3 regions of the Paludibacter propionicigenes WB4 genome follow, and region 1 is predicted to be linked to each of the others. Evidence: riboswitches for the same ligand, from Rfam matches in the RefSeq annotation. Region 1 holds a riboswitch; each other region holds the start of a gene.
What was found. A riboswitch is a leader RNA that binds a small molecule or an ion and turns the genes downstream of it on or off. The one in region 1 is predicted to bind cobalamin.

Region 1 (5,165 bases):
GAGCTGGGAGAACTAACTTTTTCAACTTCATCCTTTGAGCTACAAGAAGTAAATGTTGGAGTACAAAGAACTGCTAATAATAAAGCTGTAATAATTTTTGTTGTTTTCATAAATAATTTTGTTGTTTTGATTTATCTGTTATTTGCCTAAATTCATTGCTACTGTGATCCTGAAATTTCGGCGTGGCATGGGGTAAAATTTCACGACTTCATATTGAGTGTTGAATAAGTCAATGATTTCAGCGTTTATCCTCCATTGTTTGTAATTTTTTGATACAAATATTGAGTGTATGGTATAGCCATCCATTTTGTTTGTTTTGTCTGTTGTTTGTCCTATCCATCTTATACCCGAAAATATCATGTTGTATCCAACTTCCCATTTTTTATGTTCGTAAGATAGGGAGCCCGAGCCTGAATGTAAGGGGGTGTAAGGAATTTGTTCTCCAAAGTTATCACTCCCCTGAGTAGCATCTTTAGCATTTTGGTATGAATAGTTGCTTTTCAGTTTCAGGAGATCGGAGTTTTTTACTTTGACACTTGCTTTTAGGCTAATATCAATACCTTTAATATTTACTTTGTCTCTATTTGTCATACTCCAATGAAACATATCTCGCGGAATAGCAATGATTTTATCTGTTACCCGGTTATAATATCCGTCGGCCATGATAGCAAATTCCGACAAAAAAGGTATTTCTGTGTCCAGATAGGTGAATCCGATATTATATTGATTTGAATTTTCAGGACGCAGATTTGAATTTCCCATATCCTGATAATATAAATCGTTGAATGACGGAAGACGGTAAATATTTTTGTAAAAAGCTCTTATCCTTAGTTCTTTGTTTTCAAGTAATTTGAATGACAAATTTGCTGTTGGTGATAGCTTGTCTCTATTTGGTGAGGCATTTCCAGTTTGTACCTGTTCACGCGTAAGAGTGTAAAGCAGGTTCGCTCCCAAAGTTAGTCTTTCCGTTACATATTTGGTTGCAAGGTTAGCCATACCCGTATGGCGCGTCGGATATTGAAAGTTTTTGAAGTTGACATTTGAATTGATATCAAGAGTATTATAAAACCAATCTGTTGCTAACGATAAGAACATTGGTTCAAATAACTTATATTGAAATGAGGATGATAGATAATATTCCTTTTGCAAATAATGATCTTTGAGAATTCCATTGGTGATACTATATTTAGGATCTCTGTCAGAGTAATGATTGTCTGATATGTTGAACTTTGCGAAATATTGATGTTGAAATCTGTCCGAAATCAGGTTTTCATAGTGGATTTGTGAAAAGAATGTTCTGTCTTTTAAGCGCTGCTGAGAGTCATAGGTATTGTAAAATGTAACGCTACCGGGCAATCCACGTTCTGAGCCGAAGAAATTAGTTTTAAATGTAATACTCTCTTTTTCTTTGATCCGATACAACCAGTTCATTTCAGTGCGCAATGATTTTACATCACTATTTGTTCGGGTTAGTTTTTCCGAAAGGTTATCGGTAGAACCATAATATTGTAAGAAACTATATTGACCATTGGCCGTAAGTGCATCTGCAGATAGATTAAATGCCCATTTTTCATTAATGTTCTTTGTCAGAAATAAACTAGGATTTAGTAATCCGAATGAACCGGCTTTAATTACTACTTTTCCTGCAATTGATTGGTCTTTATTATAATCCAGCAATTTTGTTCTGAGGCTAAGAATACCGCCCGACGAAAACAAACGTGCCGATTGGAATATGTCATTAGGCTGACCGTTAGTCAATGATACTTCTGAGATATTATCGAGAGAGAAACGACCCAGATCAATTTGTCCTGATTGAATGTCACTCATCATTACGCCATCGTAGCTGACGCCTGTGTATTGAGTTCCCATACCACGAAGTGAAACAGTTTTCATTCCGCCTATGCCACCGTAATCTTTAATGGTAACGCCTGAAAAATATTTGGCAATATCTGAAACGTTATTGGCATTAAGCAATGCCATTTCTTTATTGGTAATAATTTGAATGGGCATGGAGGCTCTTGCATTTTTAATAGCCTGACCGTTTACCGTAACTTCTTTTAGATCTTGGACGTGAATAGAGTCAGCTCCCGAAACCTTTGAAAAAGCCGAAGTAGTTACTGATAAAAATATAACGAATGTAAATAAAAAGTTTTTAAACACAGTTGTAACTATTTGACGATGAATAAACCGATCAAATAGCTCCCGAAAATGACCTCACAAAGGCAAAATTATTGTTGTTTTTTGCTGATGTTTCGTCGCTTTTTCCTCGAAAGCTTCTGAAAATTGATTGTTGTCTGGCAGGTCTTCTGACTTACTCCCGTTTTGAACGCCTTCCCGATTTCAGTTATCAGTTATCAGTTATCAGTTATCAGTCTATATGGGACTGTTTACTGTTCACTGTTCACTGCTTACTGAGAATTTCAGTGGCAAAAGTGTTGTTCAAAACGTTTAAAGAGCTTACAGCAGCGGGACTGTACAGGAATTACACCTGTTTCCCTTTTAATTCAGCTCACGAGAAATCGTGAACTAAAACCAAAGCGAGAGCAAAAGTAGTACATTTTTCTGAAATGAGAAAGTGTTTTGCGGGTTTTAATGTATGTAAAAGTTCGTCGGATCTTGTAATTGAGAAGTGTATCTGGCTGAAAAATAGTCTTGTGAGCGTGTGAGTTTTTTTGAAAAAAAATTTGAAGAGGAGATATTGTTCACACCAGCAATTCGCGTAACGCTTTCGAATGGAGTATGGTATATTTTTTCTTGTTGACTTCGATGATACCTTCCTGCACCATTTCAGAAATACTTCTGGCCAACGATGGTCTGGCTACTCCGAAGAAATCGGCTAACTCAGTCTGATTACGGTTGATTTCAAACGGTTTTCCTTCACCCGGAGAGTTTTCGAGTAAAAAATGGGCAATTTTTCCTTTTATGGTTTTTATAGAAAGCAGTTGCAGACGATTGGTCAGAAATTGCGTGCGATTAGCATTATGAGTCATAAAGCTCGACATGAAATCCAAATTGGTAGTCATTAGTCGCAAGATTTCCGCTTTTGGTATCTTCATGATCTCTACTTCTTCCAGCGACGTTACATCGACCGGAAAATGGTTGTTATCAGAGAAAAGAAAAGCCGGAGCCAACGGGCGTGGAGCTTTGATTATTTCAATGCCAAGTACATTTCCATTATCGGTAATCATTTCTGTTTTTACGGAGCCTACCATAAGCATGTACAAGGCATCGCATACATCTCCTTGCCTGATAATCAATTCATTTTTAGGATGTGCTTTAATGCTGTATTTTAAGTCTTCCAGAAAAGCCTCTTCATTCTCAATTTTAATCTTACTACACACCGGGCAGGCTGATAGATCTATTTTGCTCATGTTTGATAGTTATTTATGCACAAAAATACAAACAAATTTTGTGAGTGTAACAGATGTTACACATTTATTGTTTTTCGGGCTATACTTTTGCCGCATAATTAATACAACCAATGGTTGAAACAGACAGATAACAAATAAAAACTCAAGATAATGGAAAATAAAGCATTCCCTACAGCTGAAAAATTCAGCATGACAGATAAAGTGGCTTATGCCGAAGGTTCGGTGGTAAGCAAAATCATAATAAGAAACGAACGTGGAAACGTGACTCTGTTTGCCTTTGACAAAGGCGAATTTCTGAGTGAACATACCGCACCATTCGACGCCATTGTACAGGTTCTGGATGGTAAAGGCGAGGTAGTTATTGATGGAAAAACATTCGAGCTAGCCGTGGGCGAAAGTATTATTATGCCAGCCAACGTTCGGCATGCAGTGGTAGCTGTTGAGCAGTTTAAGATGTTGCTGACCATGATAAAATAATGAACCCCAAACCCCTAAAGGGGCTTTAAGACGCAGTTTCTACATAAAGAATAAACTATTACAGAAATAAAACAATACTAACTTAATTCCCCTTTAGGGGTTAGGGGTCAAATGAAACGAACAATTATAAAAATAGACGAAGATCTTTGCAATGGATGCGAAGCTTGTGTAAGTGGTTGCCATGAAGGTGCACTTCAGATGATAGATGGTAAAGCCCGTATGGTTAGCGAATTGTTTTGCGACGGCTTGGGGGCTTGTATCGGTGATTGTCCGGTAGGAGCTATCACGCTTGAAGAACGTGAAGCCGAAGCTTATGACGAAATTGCTACCATTGAGCGCATGATTCCGAAGGGCGAGAAAACCATCATTGCTCACCTGAAACATCTGAAAGATCACGGCGAAATAGAATATTTAAAACAAGGCGTGAGCTACCTGAGAGCCAATAGTGTTCAAATTGATTTTGCACAGGTGCATAACCATAGTGGAGCTGGTTGTGCTTCGAAACCTGCATCGGCAGTGCAACACAGTCATGGTGGTGGCTGCCCGGGAAGTCGTGAGATGTCATTTGCTCCGGCTGCTCCACAGGCTTTTAAGATGGCTTCAGCTGATGTACAGTCGCCGTCTCAACTACGCCAATGGCCGGTACAACTTCATTTGCTGAACCCGGAAGCAGGATACTTTAGAGGCGCAGACGTAGTGTTGGCGGCAGATTGCGTGGCCTATAGCTTTGCCGATTTTCATAATCGCTTTCTGACGGGTAAAATACTAGCCATTGCTTGTCCCAAACTCGACTCAAATCAGGAGATGTACGTCGAGAAACTGAAAAACATGATTGTCTATTCCACAATCAATACGTTGACAGTTGTAATTATGGAAGTTCCCTGCTGTGGAGGACTGTTCCGACTGGCACAAAAAGCCGTTGCCGAATCGGGTTGCAAGATTCCTGTCAAATTGGTTGTTATAGGAACCAGAGGCGATGTGCTGAAAGAAGAGTGGGTGTGAAATAATGGTGAATGATTAATGCTAAATTATAAATGCCTTTTATTCACCATCCCGATTCTGCTCTTATCACAAAAAATTAATCATTTATCATTCACAATTAATCATTATACATTATGAACATGTTTTGCTTTCAATGCCAGGAAGCATCCAAAGGTACCGGATGCGAGATTAAGGGAGTTTGTGGAAAAACACCCGAAGTAGCTGCTTTGCAGGATTTACTGATTTATCAACTAAAAGGATTGTCTCATTATACTCAGGCTCTGCGTACGTTGAACATAGAGAACGAGGAAGCCAATCTTTTTATCACCGACAGTC
Region 2 (5,165 bases), 790 kb from region 1:
GCTACGAAGATGACACAAAAAAAATAGAGTATGACATCAAAAATGCAAAAGATCCCAACGATATTCTTCAGGTATTCAAATCTATAGAAATTATTTATCATTAATCAAAACAAAAAAACATATGAACAAGCGTACACTTTCCATTATATATGGATTAATTATCCTGTTTAATCTTTCGTTGTTAAATTGTCAGGCAAGCACCAACAATATTGACAACACCTCCGATAAAACCCAAATCAGCGACAAAGCCGGAATGACTGTAAAAGGCTTAATTGTGGACAATAACAATAAGCCAGTAGAAGGTGTGGTAGTAAACGATGGCAAAAATTTCACCACCAGCGACCAAAACGGTATTTATTATCTACCATCCGAACTTTCGCGAAACAAATACGTAAGCATCTCAATACCTTCTGATTTTGATATTGAGAAGAACGTGGCAAACAGTTATTTTACAAAACTCTCGGATAAAGAAGCCGTAAACCGACGAGATTTCAAACTAAACAAACGTATAAAAAAAACTGACAAGTTTGTTTACATAGCAATCTCCGATCCACAAGTTAAAACAAGCAGCGATGTTAGCAGATTAGAGAGTGAAACAATGACTGACCTGAAATCGACAATAAAACAAAATGCAGGAAAAGAGATTTATGCAATGACTTTAGGGGATAATGTTTTTGATAAGATGAATCTGTTTCCACTGTACAAAACTATGCTTTCTTCACTGAAAGTTCCTGTCTTTTCCACCATCGGAAACCATGATTTCGACCTGAAATATAACGATTTGCACAACACAGAAAATCCGACAAACAATTACGCTGAAGAAATCTACGAATCTTTTTTTGGCCCTGTAGATTATTCATTCAATCTGGGTAATGTACATATAATCAGTATGAAAAACATTGATTATTTTGCAGGAAAGAAATACACCGAGCAATTTACACCCGATCAACTTGAATGGCTAAAAAAAGACCTCGGATACGTAAAACCCGGCACCGTTATTTTTCTGAATCTGCATGCTCCCACTGCCAATAAAACATCGAAAGGCTCTGGCAATACCCGAAATGCAGCAGCACTTTTTGAGATTCTAAAAGGCTATCAGGTACATATCTTTGCAGGTCATACTCATTTCTACGAGAACGAAGAGCCTGCACCGGGTATATATGAACATAATATCGGAGCTGCCTGTGGAGCATGGTGGGCAGGCGGCGTAAATCGTTGCGGGGCTCCGAACGGCTACCTGATTGTTGACGTAAACGGCAAAGAGATCAAATGGCATTACAAATCAACCGGTAAAGACATAAACTACCAGTTCCGTGTATATAAACCGGCCGAATTTGCCACGCAAGCAAATTATGTAGTTGCAAATGTATGGGACTGGGACAGCAGTTACCAGATAAAATACTATGAGGATGGTGTTAGCAAAGGTTCAATGGAACAATTCGAAGATGAAGATCAGGATTTCATAACCATGAAAAATGGCACGGGAACAGGATATCACACCCTGCATCTTTTCAGATTTCAACCCAAACCTGAAACAAAAACAGCAAAAATAGAAGTAACCAATCGCTTTGGTGAAATCTACACACAATCAATCAGTTTAAAATAAAACTTTCGATTATTCAATATATTTCCTTTCCTCATATCAATAAGACTGACAACTACTTAGCAACAGTAGTTGTCAGTCTTATTTGTTGCATATCACCTTCAACACTTACCCAATAATACATACTTTACTACTGGGATTTAAAAAAAAGTCTTATCTTTGCACCCGTATTTGGTTCACTTCTCTGCATTCGCAGAAAGTGATTAAAAGGGAATCAGGTGAAAATCCTGAACAGTCCCGCTGCTGTAAACTCTTTCTTTAATTGACAATAAACAATTGAAGAAAACGTATTGAACAACACTTTTGCCACTGAAGCATCAGTTATCAGGTATCAGGTATCAGTTATCAGTTGAAGTCAATCTGACTTTTTTACTGTTTACTGTTTACTGTTTTACTGTTCACTGACATCGGGAAGGCGTTCAATAACGGGAGTAAGTCAGAAGACCTGCCGATATATCGATTTGTAGCTTTCGGGAAAAAAGCAAACAATCAGCAGGCCAGTATGTCATCTCTTAGTGTGTCTTCGTTTGTTTTTATTTTCCATTGTTATAAATCTGGGATTTTGTATTTCACCAATTTAAATAACAATGAAAGAACAAAAAACAAAACACGCAAAAAATTCAAACAACGGGAAGATTGTTTGGCTTTGTCTCATTCTGACAATTATTTTTTTTCCAAAAAATGCATTCTCGCAGAAAAAAAACATGTCCGACTCGATTTATTCTATCGATGAAGTGCTCGTCACGAGTAAACAACAACGACGGGAAGTAATGAAAATTGACGTACCACTCAAGTATGTCCCTGTATCTATCAGTAGTATTTCGAGAAAAACTTTTGAACAACGCGGCATCGACAATGTAAACGATGCGCTAAAAAATGTAACTGGCGTAAAACCTGTAGTAACCTATGGCGGTTTTCAAACGTTTTACATGCGGGGCTTTGGTTCTCCGGTACTGATGGTTGACGGACAGCGCGATGAGCGGATGAATTATTCGAGTAGCGCTCCGGTGCCGGACCTGACATCGGTAGAAAGTCTCGAACTCCTCAAAGGTCCGGCATCTGTGATGTATGGTCATTCGGCAGTGGGCGGCATTCTGAATATTGTGCGAAAAGCGCCTACCGAAGCATTTCACGCCAATGCCTCTATATCATACGGGAGTTGGAACAGCAAGCGGGCTACATTTGGTTCGGGTGGTAGTCTGAGCGAAAAGCTTTCGTACCGACTGGATATTGGAACCTCCGACAGGGATGGTTGGAGAGATAACCACGATAAACGGTTTTCGTCCTACCTAGCATTAGCTTACAAGCTTAGTTCCAAAGATAAATTGGAACTGAGATCGGGCTATGTAAATGATCTTTACGGTACTGAAGCCGGAATTCCTACCGTGCTCTATGATGTGAAAAATATTGCCGGGAGTGTGGTTTCTCCCAAAAGCACAATTCCTTCGACTATCAGTCGGGAGCAGCGGTTCAATGATCCGTCCGACTTTTTAAAGAATAAAAATTATAATGGTTTGCTGAAATACAACCATATCTTTTCGGATAACTTATCCATGTCTAATATCTTTTCGGTAAACAAAGATGATATCAATTACTTTTCTACAGAAACACTGACCTATCTCACGTCAACAAAACCTATTTATTCTACTTATTATGAACAGGGAGGAGTTAAAACCTATATCTGTCTGGATAGTATTCAACGCTCATCGCCCCTGCGCTTCTCGCATATGACAACAACTTACCAAAACCAGTTGGAAACAAACTGGACTCCTGTTATTGCCGGGCTAAAGCATACGATACTAGGAGGGTGGTCTGTGATGTATCTGGATAGAACAACTTATACCGGATATAATACCGGGGATGTCGTAGGACCGGGTTATTTGGCAACAGTGACTTCGGTAAATCCTGTATTGAATCAGGGAGCCATCATTACCCGCTTCTCAAAAGCAAATCCTCGACGCGACATGACCAATGGTTTTTATTTCCAGGATTTGATTGAGCTGAGCAACAAATTAAAAGTATTACTGGCCGGTCGTCTTGATCTGTTCAAATTTCAGGCTGCCGGTTCGGCGAACACCATCGACGGTCAACGAGATTACCTGCGCAACAATCTGAATTGGAGTTCCTCACAGAATACCTCTTTCACCTACAAGGTTGGTGCAGTTTATCTGCCTACTGAGAACTTTTCTTTGTACAGTTCTTTGGGTACGTTCTTTAAACCTTACCGCGATATTTATAACTCTACTTATATTTATGTGAATAAAGAAGGGACGGTTTTTACTCCTGTCAACGGTGAAGAAATTTTTAAACCAGAATCAGGTTATCAAGCAGAAGGAGGCTTCGGATACGATTATAAGAAATACATTCGTGTTACTGCCAGCGCATTCTACATCCACAAAGAAAATATTCGAGAGAATGTCGCTACAGTAAAAGTGGACGAAAACGGAACACAGGTAACCAAAAGAGTATACGCTCAAATAGGAGTAGTTAACTCTAAGGGGTTTGATATTGAAGCGCAGATTAATCCTATCCAATCGCTTACCTTGGGTGGAGGCTATACGTTTACAGATGCCGAATACGGCGATTTTAAATCGAACCCTTATGTGCAGGGAGATACCCGCAAAGGAAACCTACAAGTTTATTCTCCAAAACATCTTTTATTCGCGTCGGCTAATTATCTGTTTATGGATGGACCATTGAAGAACTTTAGCGTTGGAGGTGCATGCAATTCTTCCAGCAAATCGTACACCAATGCTACTAACACGATCTTTCTGCCTTCCTATTTTGTGGCTGATGCTCATGTGAGTTACAGCTTTAAAACAGGATTGAGACTGGGCATTGTGCTTAAAAATATAGCCGATAAAACTTACTATGAATGGGCATTAAACAATAGTCAGTTTATTCCATCGGAAGGGCGAAGCTGTCTGGCCACACTCAGCTATTCACTCTAACTAAGTAGTTAATCTTTTTCTTTAAGCTGTGGAGGAATTCCCAACTGAAATTCCTCCACAGCTTATTTTTTCCTCCAGAATCTATTTACAGTTCCAAACAAATAATATGAAAATCTTTTTTATAAAACTCCATCGCTACCTTGGGCTGGCGCTTAGTTTTGTATTTGTAATATGGTTCATCTCGGGTTTTGTGATGATGTTCTCGTCCTTCCCCAAACCGTTGAAAGCCGAGTACGCCAGACTAAACAGCCCGATACATCCAACCATCATTTTAAACAATACAGACAGTATCAGGTCTCTTGTTTTGCATACACGACTGGATGAAACCCTACTTAGCGTAACTAAACAAAATGGAGAGCAAACAACTTACAGTTATCCCGATGAACATGCTGTTACCACTTATTCAGAAACCAGCTGTAGGAAATTGGCTGTGATGCGTGCTAAAGCCTCTGTCGGAGAAATGGAATCTATCTCAGATTATGACAGATGGATTCCGTGGGAGAAGTATAAAGACTACTTTCCCATTTATAAATACCGGATGAACGATGGAAAGAAAACGGTACTATATGTGTCGTCGGTCACCGGAGAGATTGTACAGGAAACTAACCGTA
Region 3 (5,165 bases), 1.5 Mb from region 1:
CCGATTTGGCGATATCTGCCAATCAGAGTAATCTTGTAAAAGCACTTGCTGCTACCGGAAAGCCGGTTGTTCTTATCCTGAATGGAGGTCGTCCGCGTATTATCAACGACATTGAACCTTTGGCCAATGCGATAATCAACATTCTGCTTCCGGGTAACTATGGTGCCGATGCTCTTGCCAATATTCTTGCAGGCGATGCGAATCCTTCGGCTAAAATGCCCTATACTTATCCCCGCCATCAGGCTGAACTGACTACTTACGACTATCGTGTAAGTGAGGAAACGGATAAGATGGAAGGAGCCTACGATTATGATGCGGTTATTTCTGTTCAATGGCCTTTCGGTTACGGACAAAGTTATACCACATTCAAATACGATAAGTTCAAATGTTCAAAGCCGAATTTCAATGCAGGCGATGAACTGACCTTTAGCATTGATGTGACCAATACTGGTAAAATTACCGGTAAGGAAGTGGTTATGCTGTTCAGTCGTGATATGGTGGCATCGCTGACTCCTGAAAACCGTCGTCTAAGAGCATTTAAGAAGATTGAACTTCGTCCCGGAGAAACTCAAACGGTGGCATTGACCATCAAAGCAAGTGATTTGGCTTTTGTAGGGGCAGATGGTAAATGGATTCTGGAACAAGGCGACTTCAGAATGCAGGCAGGCAACCAAACACTGAACATAACCTGTGACAAAACAAATAAATGGATGAGTCCAAATAAATAAGATTTACAGATTTTATAGTTAACGAAAAAGATTGTGTAAATTGGTTGAAGGGAAGCGTCGTGATGATGCTTCCCTTTTTTTTATTCTTCAATTTTTCTAAACTTGCTTTCAGGGAAATTATAATATCCATTGGCGAGTGTATATACCACAAATACGGTATAAATTTACCATAAGCGTGCGATTGTATTTATTCCAAAAAAGTAGGAATTTTGTATCGTCCAAAGAGGACATCTAAACCCTCAGTTTTTATTAAGAATATGACACACTATTTCATCATACCCGGCTACCAGGGATCAGGAGCCGACCACTGGCAAACATGGATTGAGAGTACTCAACCAAACTTTCACAGAATTCAACAACGTGACTGGGATAACCCAGACATAGAGGAATGGGCTGATAATATTGACAAAGCTATAGCCGGTTATGACCCCGAATCGGTGGTATTGGTGGCACACAGTTTAGGTTGCCTTACTGTTGCCGAATGGGTAAAACGTTACAATCGGCGCGTGAAAGCGGCTTTGTTGGTAGCTCCACCTGATGTAGACGTGATTCGTGAAAAGGTGGACGACCGCCTTGTGAGAGAAACTCCGACGCAGCGAATACCATTTCGTACAACTTTGGTAGCCAGTACAAACGACCCCTGGATGAAAATAGAAAGGGCAGAATACTATGCCCGAAACTGGGGTAGTGAATTCATAAACATTGGCGAAGCCGGACATATTAATAGTTTGTCGGGCTATGGCGAATGGCAGCAAGGATTGGAAATTTTGAAAAAGCTCGGATGAGTAATGATAAGTTTGTTTTTTACTTGTCTTTTCTGATAATATTATGATTGCCTTGCGCTCTATCTAACCAAGAGTTAATATTTATTTTCTAAACCACATATTCTTAGAGCAATAAGATATTAGATATTTTTTTGCTCCAAAATGTTGATAGATGTTTGCTGATTCTATCAAATTATTGTTCTACTTTTGCAATACAAAATTTGTTGGTTCCCGTTTCGATACATTCGAAACATGGGATTAAAAGGGAATCCTGTTTAATTCAGGAGCTATTCCCGTAGCTGTAAGTCCACAAAGACGTTTTAGCAACACTCTAGCCACTGTCCCCCACGGGGATGGGAAGGCCGCTAAGACAGGACAAGCCAGAAGACCTGCCTCCAAATATAATTCGTAGCTTTCGGGAAAAAAAGCGAAGATGCAGGACTCTAGTTCAAGATACTCCTCTGTTTTCATCCTTTTATTTTACGTGGCTGCTTCATCGGGAAAAATGATTTTTTTATCTCCGCATTTTTTGTGTCCGTTTTTCGACACAAGCAGTGCCTATATATATTGAAAACATGGAAACTAAAAAAGCTGTACTCATTGTGAGTCATGGTAGTCGGTCGAAAGATGCCGTTGCTGAATTTCATCAGGTAGTAGAACTGGTAAGTAGTCGTTATACCTCCACTGAGGTAAAAGGTGCGTTTATGGAACTTTCTCAGCCGGATATTCCTACCGTTGTGAAAGAGTTATCAGAAAGTGAAGTTACCGATATTGCAGTCATTCCTTATTTCCTATTTATGGGAAATCATATTAAACTGGACATTCCCAAAATTTTAGAAGAACAAAAAGCCCTCTATCCTCATCTGAACTTTAAGTTTGGTCGCCCCATTGGCTTCGAGCCGCTTTTGCGTGATATTCTGATTAAACGGATTGAAGAAGTAGAGTCCAAATGAACAAACCGATTCGAAAAATAGCTGTTGCAGGGTTGCTGATAATGCTTCTCGTGCCTCAATCGGTGTATGCCATGCACATTGCCGAGGGCTTTTTGCCTCCGCAATGGTGTCTGCTTTGGTACATTGTTGATATTCCTTTTATCATTTGGGGCATCCGTTCCATAAAAAAACAAGTAGTACTGAATAGTAAGATCAAGATATTGCTGGGCGTGGCGGGAGGATTTACCTTTTTGTTGTCGGCACTAAAATTACCTTCCGTAACCGGTAGCTGTTCGCACATGACGGGCACCGGACTGGGAGCTATTCTTTTCGGACCGGCTACCATGTCGGTGCTTGGACTGGTGGTACTGCTGTTTCAGGCTTTGCTGCTTGCACACGGAGGCATTACCACACTAGGAGCCAACGTATGTTCTATGGGAATTTGCGGACCATTTTTGTCGTGGGGCATATATAGGCTATTCACAAAACTGAAAGTAAACCGATCGGTAACCGTTTTTCTGGCTACTGCTTTGGGAAGTCTGTTTACGTATTGCGTGACGGCTTTTCAACTGGCTGTGGCATTTCCGGGAGCTAACGGATCTATCCTGGTTTCGTTTATCAAGTTCATTAGCGTTTTTGGAATAACACAACTGCCACTCTCGGTGGTGGAAGGATTCATCTCGGTGATGGTGTTTAATTTTATTCAGTCGCACAATGCGGAAGAGCTGACAGCTCTGCATGTATCAAAACAACCGGAGTAAATGAAGACAATTCGTAAATATGGATGGATGGTTATCGTGATTGTGGCTTTGGTGAGTCTACCTTTGGTAATGTTCCAACACGCTGAGTTTGCAGGCACGGATGACAAAGCCGTTTCGATGGTGCAGGGTATTGACAAAAACTACAAGCCCTGGTTTGAAGGTGTGAAATTGTTCGACAGTCCGGAGATTGTCTCTACATTTTTTGCCTTGCAGGCTGCTATTGGTGCTTCTGTTTTGGGTTATTATATTGGCTATTCCAGAGGAAAGCAACAAAATAAAAAGGCTTGACGGTGCATTATTTCGATTGCTATCCTATACAAAGTCGGATACGTAAGGTACATCCCGGGTATAAACTGGGATGGTTTGTGCTGTATACTGTGTTGGGCTTAAGCAGTCATTCGGTACTGTTTCTGGGTATTGAACTGTTGGTGTTTTTGACTATTACGGTGTTCACGGTTCGCATATCGTTGTGGCGCTTGTTGCGTCTGATGGCTATCCCGGCCGGTTTTGTGCTGTTGGGGAGTTTATCGGTGGTGTTGGAACTCAATCCGGTGCATCCGCTATTCAGTCTGAACACAGGTGCAATCACTTTTGGAGTCGGTGAAGCGGGTCTGCAACAGGGTCTGTTCATTTTATTCCGAAGCTTTTCGGGCATCGCGGTTTTATATGCATTGGTACTGAATACAAGCATCTCGGATATGATATATGTATTGCGCAAACTCAACGTGCCGGAAGTGGTACTGGACCTGATGGTGCTTGTTTACCGCAATATCTTTATCCTGTCGGACACAGCGCAGCGCATTTATATAGCGCAAAAAAGCCGGATGGGGCATCGCAACCTGAAAACAAGTCTTCGGTCGACAGCACAACTGGGCGGAAGTGCATTTATACTGGCCGGAGTACGTGCCGAACAATTGTTTCACAGCATGGAATCGCGCGGATATACCGGAAGAATATACAGCTTGCCCGCTGAATGGGAGACGAACAAGAAATTTATACGGGTATCGGTAATACTATTTGCTGCGCTGCTGGGAATCTTTTTTTTGATTGGGCAAAGGGCAATCTCATTAGTCTGAGTTCGGGATGATTTAAGTTCCCTTCAGTGGAACCAACTGTCAGCGACCGAAGGGAGATAATTAGGGGCGGTTTTAAAATGTATTTTCCGCCCCAAGCCCCTAAAGGGGATGTTGAATAGTATCGTCTTTGAAAATTAAAATGATACAATATATTCGTTCCATTACTTATATAATTTGAAAAATGAATCCGGGCTTATTCCGAACTCAATTATTAACTTGTAACTAAACCCTCGTAACTCGTAACTGAAATATGATTGAACTGAAAAACATCAGCTACCATTATCCCGATAGCACAGCAGCTATTGACGATATTTGTTTTTCGGTGTCGGAAGGCGAGAAACTGGTGGTGGCAGGAGCCAATGGGGCGGGAAAATCCACCCTGTTTCTGTTGCTGAATGGTATATTGAAACCGCGAAAGGGCGACTACTTTTTTGATGGAAAAAAAACAGGATACAGCAAGCGTGAACTTCTGGCATTGCGTCAGCAGGTGGGTATCGTATTTCAGGAACCGGACAGTCAGCTGTTCTCGGCCAGTGTGTACGAAGAAGTGGCTTTCGGTCCGCTGAATATGGAGTTGTCGCGCGATGAAGTGCGTCAGCTTGTTGACAGTACTCTGGCAGCACTCGACATTGAGAGTTTGAAAGATCGCCCGCCTCATTTGCTGAGCTACGGACAGAAAAAGCGGGTGGCCATTGCCTCGGTACTGGCAATGAATCCGCGGATTATCATTTTCGACGAACCCACTGCGGGGCTCGATCCGGCTCATGCGGCAGAGATTATTGTATTGCTCGAAAAACTACATAAAGCCGGCAAGACCATTATCATTTCCACCCACGATATGAACTTTGCCTATCAGTGGGCAGGTAGGATGGTCGTGCTGCACAAGGGCCGTGTGGTCGGAGAG

Region 2: another riboswitch for cobalamin. It lies ahead of PALPR_RS07295 (TonB-dependent receptor); the one in region 1 lies ahead of PALPR_RS03885 (TonB-dependent receptor plug domain-containing protein).
Region 3: another riboswitch for cobalamin. It lies ahead of PALPR_RS12780 (sirohydrochlorin chelatase); the one in region 1 lies ahead of PALPR_RS03885 (TonB-dependent receptor plug domain-containing protein).

What each region holds. Positions count from the first base shown of each region.
Region 1 covers NC_014734.1:934,201-939,365, reverse strand. Annotated here, with positions in the region: gene PALPR_RS15285 (YncE family protein) at 1-110, opposite strand, end outside; gene PALPR_RS03885 (TonB-dependent receptor plug domain-containing protein) at 139-2,160, opposite strand; cobalamin riboswitch at 2,280-2,552, opposite strand; gene PALPR_RS03875 (Crp/Fnr family transcriptional regulator) at 2,703-3,371, opposite strand; gene PALPR_RS03870 (cupin domain-containing protein) at 3,522-3,848, shown strand; gene PALPR_RS03865 (ATP-binding protein) at 3,960-4,850, shown strand; gene hcp (hydroxylamine reductase) at 4,964-5,165, shown strand, end outside.
Region 2 covers NC_014734.1:1,727,570-1,732,734, forward strand. Annotated here, with positions in the region: gene PALPR_RS07285 (hypothetical protein) at 1-104, shown strand, start outside; gene PALPR_RS07290 (calcineurin-like phosphoesterase C-terminal domain-containing protein) at 122-1,606, shown strand; cobalamin riboswitch at 1,759-2,071, shown strand; gene PALPR_RS07295 (TonB-dependent receptor) at 2,308-4,554, shown strand; gene PALPR_RS07300 (PepSY-associated TM helix domain-containing protein) at 4,661-5,165, shown strand, end outside.
Region 3 covers NC_014734.1:3,087,759-3,092,923, forward strand. Annotated here, with positions in the region: gene PALPR_RS12765 (glycoside hydrolase family 3 N-terminal domain-containing protein) at 1-728, shown strand, start outside; gene PALPR_RS12770 (RBBP9/YdeN family alpha/beta hydrolase) at 986-1,513, shown strand; cobalamin riboswitch at 1,701-1,903, shown strand; gene PALPR_RS12780 (sirohydrochlorin chelatase) at 2,068-2,445, shown strand; gene PALPR_RS12785 (energy-coupling factor ABC transporter permease) at 2,442-3,185, shown strand; gene PALPR_RS12790 (energy-coupling factor ABC transporter substrate-binding protein) at 3,186-3,473, shown strand; gene cbiQ (cobalt ECF transporter T component CbiQ) at 3,476-4,261, shown strand; gene PALPR_RS12800 (energy-coupling factor ABC transporter ATP-binding protein) at 4,512-5,165, shown strand, end outside.